DNA from 2 places in the Shewanella rhizosphaerae genome. Region 2 is predicted to be linked to the other one. Evidence: riboswitches for the same ligand, from Rfam matches in the RefSeq annotation. Region 2 holds a riboswitch; the other holds the start of a gene.
What was found. Region 2 has a riboswitch for cobalamin ahead of K0I63_RS15515 (TonB-dependent receptor). Riboswitches for the same ligand answer to the same signal wherever they lie in the genome.
Positions count from the first base shown of each region.

Region 1 (4,419 bases), 1.8 Mb from region 2:
TCCTGATAGCTGAGCAGGCAGCGCGCCAGCACATCTACCCAGATCATAAACAGGCCGCCCACCAGGGCCGTCAGCAGCAGGGCGAAACGCCCGGGCAGCAATAGCCGCACCATGTGGGGCACCATCAGGCCGACGAAGCCGATGCCGCCACAGTTGGCCACCAGGACGGCGGTGATCAGCGAGCAGAGCAGCAGGCTGACGAGACGCAGGCGCTGCACCCGAATGCCCAGGGTATGGGCGGTCTCATCCCCCGCCTGAATGGCGAGGATCTGCCGCTTAAGCAGTAGCAAGATGGCGCTCGCCGCCAACACCAGCAGCCAGGGCAGCCAGAGCATCTGCCAGCTCGCCTTAGCAAAGCTGCCCAGGCTCCAGAACAGCACAGAGGCGGCCGATTGCGGCCCGGAGAAATAGAGCATCAGGCTGGCCAGCGCGCCAAACAGGAAGGAGATCGCCACCCCGGAGAGCAACATGCGCTCTATCTGGGTGTTGAGATCCCGCCCGCACAGGGCCAACACCATGAGCACCGCCAGGCTGGCACCGATAAAGGCGCCAAGCGGCAGGCCGACACTGGCCAAAGCGCCGCCGACACCGCCCAGCAGGGTGATCACCACAACCGCCCCCAGACTGGCGCCCGAGGAGATGCCAAACAGATAGGGGTCGGCCAGGGGATTGCGAGTCACCGTCTGCAACACGGCGCCCGCCAGCGCCAGGCCGAAGCCGGCAATGAAGGCCAGCAGGATGCGTGGCAGGCGCAGCTCAATCAATATTCTTGCGGTCACGCCGCCGGGATCGGCGCCGCTCAGCTTGGCCAGCAGCACCTCAAGCACCTCGGCGACGCCTATCTGCGCCGCGCCGAAGCTCACCGCCAGCACAGGAGTCGCCAGGGTCAGCAGTCCCAGGCAGACGAAGGCCAGGTGTTGCAGCGGACTATAGCCTCTTCCCAGACTCAGGCTAGCGCTCATCATGGTTAGCCTCCTTCGCCTCAAGGGGCTGGTCACCCAAGTCATTGCAGTGCTGAGCACTCTGACCGCCATCTTGAAGGTGATAGCCATAGAAATAGTTAATCTGCGGGTTGCCGTGCTGTGGATGGGACGATACCTGACAGCAGACGCCGAACACCCTGGCGATCTGCGCCTCGCTCAGCACCTGTTTGGGCGAGCCTTGAGCCACCGCCTTGCCCTGATCCAGCAGCAAAAGCTGATCGCACAGGGCGCTGGCGAGATTGAGGTCGTGAATCGAGATCACCACAGTCACCCCCAGGGCCTTGAGCAGCTCGAGGATCTGGATCTGATAGCGGATATCCAGGTGATTGGTGGGCTCATCGAGGATCAACAGCTTAGGCTGCTGCACTATGGCGCGGGCGATCAGCGCCCGCTGCTTCTCGCCCCCGGACAGGGAGGCATAGGTCTGTCCGGCGCGATCCTTGAGCCCAACTGTCTCCAGGGCCTGACTCACCGCCAGGCGGTCAGCCTTAGTGGTCATGGAGAAGGCGGCCTTATGTGGCGTAAGCCCCAATGCCACCAGCTGGGCCGTGGTCATGTCGAAATGCTGAGGCGTGTCTTGCAGCACAACGGCCACCTCGCGGGCAAAGGCCCTGGCGCTCAGGCTGGCGATTGGCTGACCAAACAGTTGGATCTCGCCGCTGCTAGGCGTAAGGAAACGATAGAGGCAGCGCAGCAGGCTGGACTTACCAGCGCCATTGGGGCCTATGATCCCCAGCATCTTACCCTCTAGCAGATCCAACTTGACCCCAGAAAGGATGGCGCGCTCGCCGCAGCGCCAGCTGAGATCCCGTACCGACAGCGCCGGGCGCGCGCAGGCGCCATCGCCTGCACCTAGGTTCGATCCTTCACTGGCGCCGTGAGACAGGAGTGATTCTGTTTGTGATGCCTGACTAGGGGCGCTCAAGATCGCGCCCTCCGGGGAGCAGCGCCGAGGCGCCCTCGCCCTTGGACCAGACTCGGCCCCGAGGTATTCTTCATCTATTGGCTCCCTCAAGTCACCCGCTTGAGATAGTGGTTGGAGAGTAGGCAGGTATCCTGACTCGTGGCAAACCGGTCGACTTAGACCTAGCGGCACACTCACAGTTGCGGGCACAGTTTGGGCTAGCGGCGCGAGGCCTTCCCCAATTCCCTATTAAGTCCGAGTTATCGCCTTGGCGATCTCGACACCATACTCCCGGCGCAGGCGGTCCCTGCGCCCGGTTATTATGCTAAATTTTGCCGCAGACACAAGGACAGACTCAATCGGCGTCATGCCAGTGCAGACGCCAGTAGCCCTCCCCCGCCTTGTCGCGATAGTGACTTATCTTGACCACGCTGCCGTAGTCCAAACTCAGCCGGGTATAGAAGCCCACGGCGCGCTCTACCCCCAGGGCCTTGGCCATCAGGTGGCGTATCACGCCGCCGTGAGTGAGCAGTAACAAGGCCTCGCCGCAATGCTGATGCACCAACTGCTCGACCACCTCGTCGACACGCCGCTCGAACTCAGCCATGGGCTCCCCCTCGGGCAGCGGATTGGCCCAAGGGTCTTGCCAATAGGCACTCAACTCCTCGCCATGATCGGCATGCAGCTCAGGGATAGGCTGGCCATCCCAGCGGCCGAAGTAGATCTCCTTGAGCCCGGCATCCAGGGCCACCTTCACCTGATTCTTAGCGGTGAGGTGCTCGGCAAATACACGGCAACGCTTGAGCGGCGAGCTGATCACCCTGTCCACCGCCTGGGGCAGCTTGGCATAGGCCAGCTGCATCTGGGCGAAGCCTATCTCTGTGAGAGGTTGATCGCTATGGCCGCGCAGCAGATTGCCGCCTTCACATTCGCCGTGGCGCATCAAATAGAGTGTCGTTTGCGTCATAACTGCAGCATTAAACCTTTAAAATCTAGATGGTTAGCAGGATACTCTCTGGAAGTATCCCTTGGCAATGAAAGATAAATAAGGCCTTGAAAAACTTTCAGATTCACCCACTTTCAAGGGGAGAGCCTTTTGCCATGAGAACGCGGCTTAGCCGCCATTCTTCCTCGAAGCCAAACCAGATTTAAGCTTATACTCATTTGACTTGCCCTGGGTATTATAAGTCGATTAGTATAGACGTCTATACGTTTATACATCCAAAATAAAAATAGCACGTCAAATCGATAGACGCGGCAGTTTAGGCAATAGGTCAGTTGAAGTAGGTGAAAGTTATGGCGACCCAATCCCCTGTTCGAAACGTAAGGCAGATTAACGACGCGATCCGCGCGCGGCTCGATAAGGAAATTTTGATCCTCGACGGCGCCATGGGCACCATGATCCAGAACCACAAACTGGAGGAGGCCGACTTTCGCGGCGAACGCTTTGCCGAGTGGCCCTGCGATCTCAAGGGTAACAACGACCTGTTGGTGCTGACCCAACCCGAGCTTATCAAGCAGATCCACAGAGATTACCTGCTGGCAGGCGCCGACATCATAGAGACCAACACCTTCAACGCCACTCAGGTGGCCATGGCCGACTATGAGATGCAGTCGCTGTCACGGGAGATCAACTTAGAAGGCGCTCGCCTCGCCCGCGCCGCCTGTGATGAGGTGGCCGCCGAAACCGGCCGTCAATGCTATGTGGCCGGGGTTCTCGGCCCCACCAACCGCACCTGCTCTATCAGCCCGGATGTGAACGACCCTGGCTATCGTAATATCCATTTCGATGACCTTGTGGAAGCCTATATCGAGTCGACCCAGGCCCTTATCGAGGGCGGCGCGGACATCATCATGGTCGAGACCATCTTCGATACCCTCAATGCCAAGGCGGCGCTGTTTGCCATCGAGACATTGTTCGAACAACTGGGCCAACGCCTGCCCGTGATGATCTCGGGCACCATTACCGATGCCTCGGGCCGCACCCTGACGGGCCAAACTACAGAAGCCTTCTATAATTCGCTGCGCCACGTGAAGCCGCTCTCCATCGGCCTCAACTGCGCCTTGGGGCCACAGGAGCTGCGCCCCTATGTGGAGGAACTGTCGAAGATCGCCGAGTGCTATGTGTCGGCGCACCCCAACGCCGGCCTGCCCAACGAGTTTGGCGGCTATGACGAGACCCCGGAGCAGATGGCCGAGGTGATTGGCCCCTGGGCCGAGGAAGGCCTGCTCAACATCATAGGCGGCTGCTGCGGCACCACGCCAGACCATATCAAGGCGATCCGCGCCGCCGTCATCAAGCATAGCGCCCGTAAATTGCCCGATCTGCCGGTGGCCTGTCGCCTCTCAGGCCTGGAGCCGCTGACCATAGATGCCGATTCCCTGTTTGTGAACGTGGGCGAGCGCACCAACGTGACCGGCTCGGCCAAGTTTCTACGCCTTATCAAGACGGGCGAATATGAAGAGGCGCTGTCGGTGGCCCGGGATCAGGTGGAAAACGGTGCCCAGATCATCGATATCAACATGGACGAG
Region 1 is NZ_CP080420.1:810,507-814,925, reverse strand. It holds gene K0I63_RS03680 (FecCD family ABC transporter permease) at 1-965, opposite strand, end outside; gene K0I63_RS03675 (ABC transporter ATP-binding protein) at 952-1,908, opposite strand; cobalamin riboswitch at 2,013-2,191, opposite strand; gene K0I63_RS03670 (histidine phosphatase family protein) at 2,243-2,854, opposite strand; gene metH (methionine synthase) at 3,184-4,419, shown strand, end outside.
Region 1: another riboswitch for cobalamin. It lies ahead of K0I63_RS03675 (ABC transporter ATP-binding protein); the one in region 2 lies ahead of K0I63_RS15515 (TonB-dependent receptor).

Region 2 (4,419 bases):
CTCCCCGGCAAGGGAGCAAGTGAGGGCCCGCCACTTGGCCAGAAGATGATGGCCAAGAGTAAAATAACGGGCACAAGCAACCACTTTAGTTTCATCCCACAGACTCCCAAATGATCTATGCCCTATGATGAACAGCAGGCAATAAAAAAGCCAGTCAGATCTGACTGGCTTTTAAGGCTAAAGCCGCGTTAGAAGCGGTAGCTGGCGGTCAGGCGCAGCGCCCGGCCTGTGCCAGGGTAATAACCGCTACCCCAGGTGCTGAAATACCCTGAGCTGACATACTCCTTGTCCAGCAGGTTATCGACCCGCAGGCTGGCCAGCCAGGCATCGCGGGAATAGTTGATGGCGATATTCGCCAGGGTATAGGCATCGAGCTTATCGCCTAAGTTGGCATTGTCGCCCTCCATGTAACGCTCACCCGTGTAGACCGCCTCGGCGAAGAGCTGCAGATGCTCATATACATCGTAGCTGACATAGCCACGACCTGAGTTCTTGGCTACCCAGGAGAGTGCCTTACCCTCGTTTAGTCCTTCGGTAAACTCGGCGTCTATGTAGTTGTATTCAAGCCCAAGCATTAGATCCTGAGTCGCCTGCCAATCCCAGTCTGCGCTTACCCCATAACGGCGTGAGGCATCAGCGTTCACGTTAGCGCCGGGGAAGCTGCCACCTGCAGGTGTCTCGGCGCTCGGGTCGAAGACGATCTCATCTTCGAGATCCAGTCGATAAGCACTCAGGCGCAGGGTATTGCGCTCGAGCAGCAGATCCCACCCCGCCTCGTAGGAGCGACCCGTCTGCGGCTTGAGCCCCTGAATGCTAGCCGGGGTATAGGCCTGCTCATCCACCTTGGCGAAACGGAAGTTATCGTCGGCCCGCAGGTAGAATCTATGTTGCTGGCTCGGGCGATAGTTGATGCCAAGCTCGAAGGCATGGGCATCCTGATCCAGATCTATCCCATTAGGGTAGGCACTGGCGTCCACCAGCTCATCTGTCACCTCGGCGTAACGACCGCCCACCACATAGCTGAAGCTCTCGGTGAGGGGCACGGTCGCCTGCAGATAGGCGCTGGCCAGCTTCTGCACATTGCTGCGATTACTAAATGTCGCCTCGCCGCGGCTAAGATCCAGGCCGGTCACCAGCTTGAGCTCGCCGTTATCCGTCTTGATGTTGCCCACGGCCTTAGGCTTAAACTCCAGCAGGGAGCGGGTATCGCGGCGGCTTGTGTTCCAGGTGCTTAGCCCGGTTGTTAGGGTGTCGCTGTAGTTAAGGTCGGCGCCCAGTGCCCAAGCATCATTCAGCTGGCGCTGATAGCCGGTGCGGGCCGCCGTGGTCATCTCATGTAGGTAGGCATCGATAAAGAGATCGCCCTGCTTCAGGTCACCCATTTGTCTTGGGTTTTGCTTGATCTGCTCGTCGGTCAGCGCAGCAGCCAGTTCGCGATGGTTGTCATAGTGACTCGCCTCGGCGAAGAACTGCTGCACCTCATCGTCATACTGCAGGCGTCCCAGCACTGAGCTGGTCTTGCTGGCATTGTGATCGCGATAGTTGTCGCTCTTGAGATGGTTGGCCGCGCCATAGAGGCGCCAGTTGTCGTTGATGGCGACCGACCCCTCGGCCTTGGCCTCAAGGGTGTCGAAGCTGCCGCCGGAGAGCTGCAGGCTGCCGCCGTTATCTTTCGGCGCCTTGGTGATAATGTTGATCACCCCGCCGACCGCCTGGTCACCATAGAGCACACCGGCGCTGCCTGAGAGGATCTCGATTCGCTCCACCTGATTGAGCCCGATGGCACTGATGCTCGGCGCGGCGATATCGATGTTATTGAGGCGACGACCATCGATCAGGATCAAGGTGTTGTTGACGGCCTGACTAGCACTGAAACCGCGCATGGCAAATACGGCACCCGAGTTTGAATCTGATACCTGAATGCCGCTCTGTCCGCGCAGCAGCTCGGTGAGGTTGGTGGCACCGCTAAGTTCGATGGCGGCGGCGTCGATCACATTGACGTTAGCCGCGATATTGATAGGGGTGTTTTCGGTGCGGCCGATAACCGTGATGGTTTCATCCACAGGCCCTGGGGTGCCCGAACTTTCCGCTAAGGCAGGAAAGCTCCCGACCAGACAGGCGCCAAGAAGTAGCGCAATTTTACTAGGTTGTGTACCCATTTTCCTTTAACTCCTAAAAGGGAAACAGGGCAAGGCGTCACGACTGGGCGCAGTCCATCAAACCGCCAGGGTCGCATTTCGAGATCTGCCCGCCGAAATCTCAAAATCACCTTAAGGGCCGGTCTCCGGACTGAGGCTAAGTCTAAACAAAAGGTTTAAACGACGAGCGTAGATTTTTTTAACGCCATGATGTTAAAGGCATGGCGCACCCAGCTCTCACCTATCACCGTTGCGGGGGCAGTGCCAGATTCTCACTGGCTTCCCGATTATCCCTTGCGCCATTTTGGCTAGGGCACCACATAAGGTTGACTAAATTAGGTCACGCTCTGTCTCATGGCAAGCCGCGGCTTATGTGCGGCGTTGAGGAGAGGCTCTCTCCCGCTCCTGTGACAGAACGCGGGCATTATAGACGTCTACACGTATAAATGTCTAATGCTCCCATGATGGCCCGAATAGGCATCTTCACCCAAGGGCTGTATTACTGCCTAAAAACAACAAAGGAGGCATAAGCCTCCTTCATCGCAGATAGAAAAAAATTACGCCTCGGCCAAAGCCTTAGGGTTTTCACCATATTCGTTGCCTTCTACGCTGTCTTGTACATAGAAGACGATCAGCACGATAGCGCCAATAAGCGGGATTAAACCTATTAGCTGCCACCAGCCCGAACGGCCGGTGTCGTGTAGGCGTCTGGCCGAGATAGCGAGAGTTGGGATAAGCAGTGCCAGCGAGAAGATACCGCTCAGCATATACAGACCTGTCACCACATCTATGGTTGCCGCCACGGCATAGAAGATGATGTAGAACAGGGTAAACATCCAAAATTCTTTGCGACGTGCACGACCGGTGAAATCAGCAAACTTCTTCAACGCACCAATAAAATATTCCATATAGTTCCCTTTGTTTACGTAAATTGACTGAAAAACTCCAATAAAAGAGGGGGCCATTCCTAAGCCCCCTATTGGATAAGTGTCATAATATATCAATAGTTTAAAAAATATAAATTGAATTTTAATGACAATCTTTTTTCACTCACAGGCGCGACTTCACCACCTTGCCACCTTTCATCACGAAGCCCACATCCAGCAGGGCCGAGATATCCTCCAGAGGGTTACCCTGGGTCGCGATAATATCCGCCTGCTTGCCGACACTCAGGGTGCCCAGGCTATCTGACATATTCACTAGCTCGGCGCCGTTGATGGTGGCCGAGATCAGCACATCTTTATTGTTCATGCCCGCCTGATTCATCAACACAGCCTCGCGCGCATTGGTGCCGTGGGCCGAGACGCCGCTGTCGGTACCATAGGCAATCTTGACCCCGGCCTTATAGGCGCGGGTAAAGTTAGCCGTCATATCGGCACCCACTCGCACCGCTTTCTGCTTGATGGCCGGCGACATGAAGTCAGACTCCTTGGCCATATGCACCACGGTATCGCCCGCCAACAGGGTGGGCACCAGGAAGGCGCCATTCTTCTTGAGCAGCTTGATGCTCTCCTTATCGGCGTAGCTGCCGTGCTCTATGCTATCGACCCCGGCGCGCAGGGCGGCGTTGATCCCCTCTGTCGCATGGGCATGGCTGGCCACCTTACGCCCCAGGGCATGAGCCGTCGCCACAATTTCTTTGATCTCATCATCGTTCATCTGCTGGCCCGTGCCCGTGTCGGTATCCGACAAGACGCCACCGGTGGAGGTGATCTTGATAACATCGGCACCAAACTTGATGGCGCGGCGGGTGGCGCGGCGACAGTCATAGGGGCCGTCGCAGATGGTCTTAGTGGTGAACTTATCCAGCAGATCTGGGCTCATGCCGTCCACATCGCCATGGCCGCCGGTCACCGACACCCCGCCTGAGGCGATGATCCGCGGCCCGTCTATCCACCCCTTAGCAATCGCGTCACGCAGGGCATACATCTGCTCCGGCTTGGCGCCGAGGTCTCTAACCGTGGTGAAGCCCGCCATCAGGGTCTTGTTGGCGAAATAGGCGCTCTGCATCGCCACATCGGCGTCTGACATCCTAAGGCGCTGGCTATCATTCTTGGGCCCCAGCTCACCTTGCAGATGCACATGCATATCCATCAACCCCGGCATCACAAAGCCCTGCTTGAGATCCACATACTTGGCGCCGGGCGCGACGGTCTCGACGCTCAGATAACCGGGGGAAACCTGGCTAATCTTACCGTCGGTGATCACCAGGGTTTGTTCGCTGAGCGGCTTAGCGGCCGGGTCGGCCAGCAGGGTGCCGGCATGTATAACTGTCACATCA
Region 2 is NZ_CP080420.1:3,556,142-3,560,560, forward strand. It holds gene K0I63_RS15510 (arylesterase) at 1-95, opposite strand, end outside; gene K0I63_RS15515 (TonB-dependent receptor) at 189-2,159, opposite strand; cobalamin riboswitch at 2,259-2,475, opposite strand; gene K0I63_RS15520 (DUF805 domain-containing protein) at 2,696-3,046, opposite strand; gene K0I63_RS15525 (metal-dependent hydrolase family protein) at 3,189-4,419, opposite strand, start outside.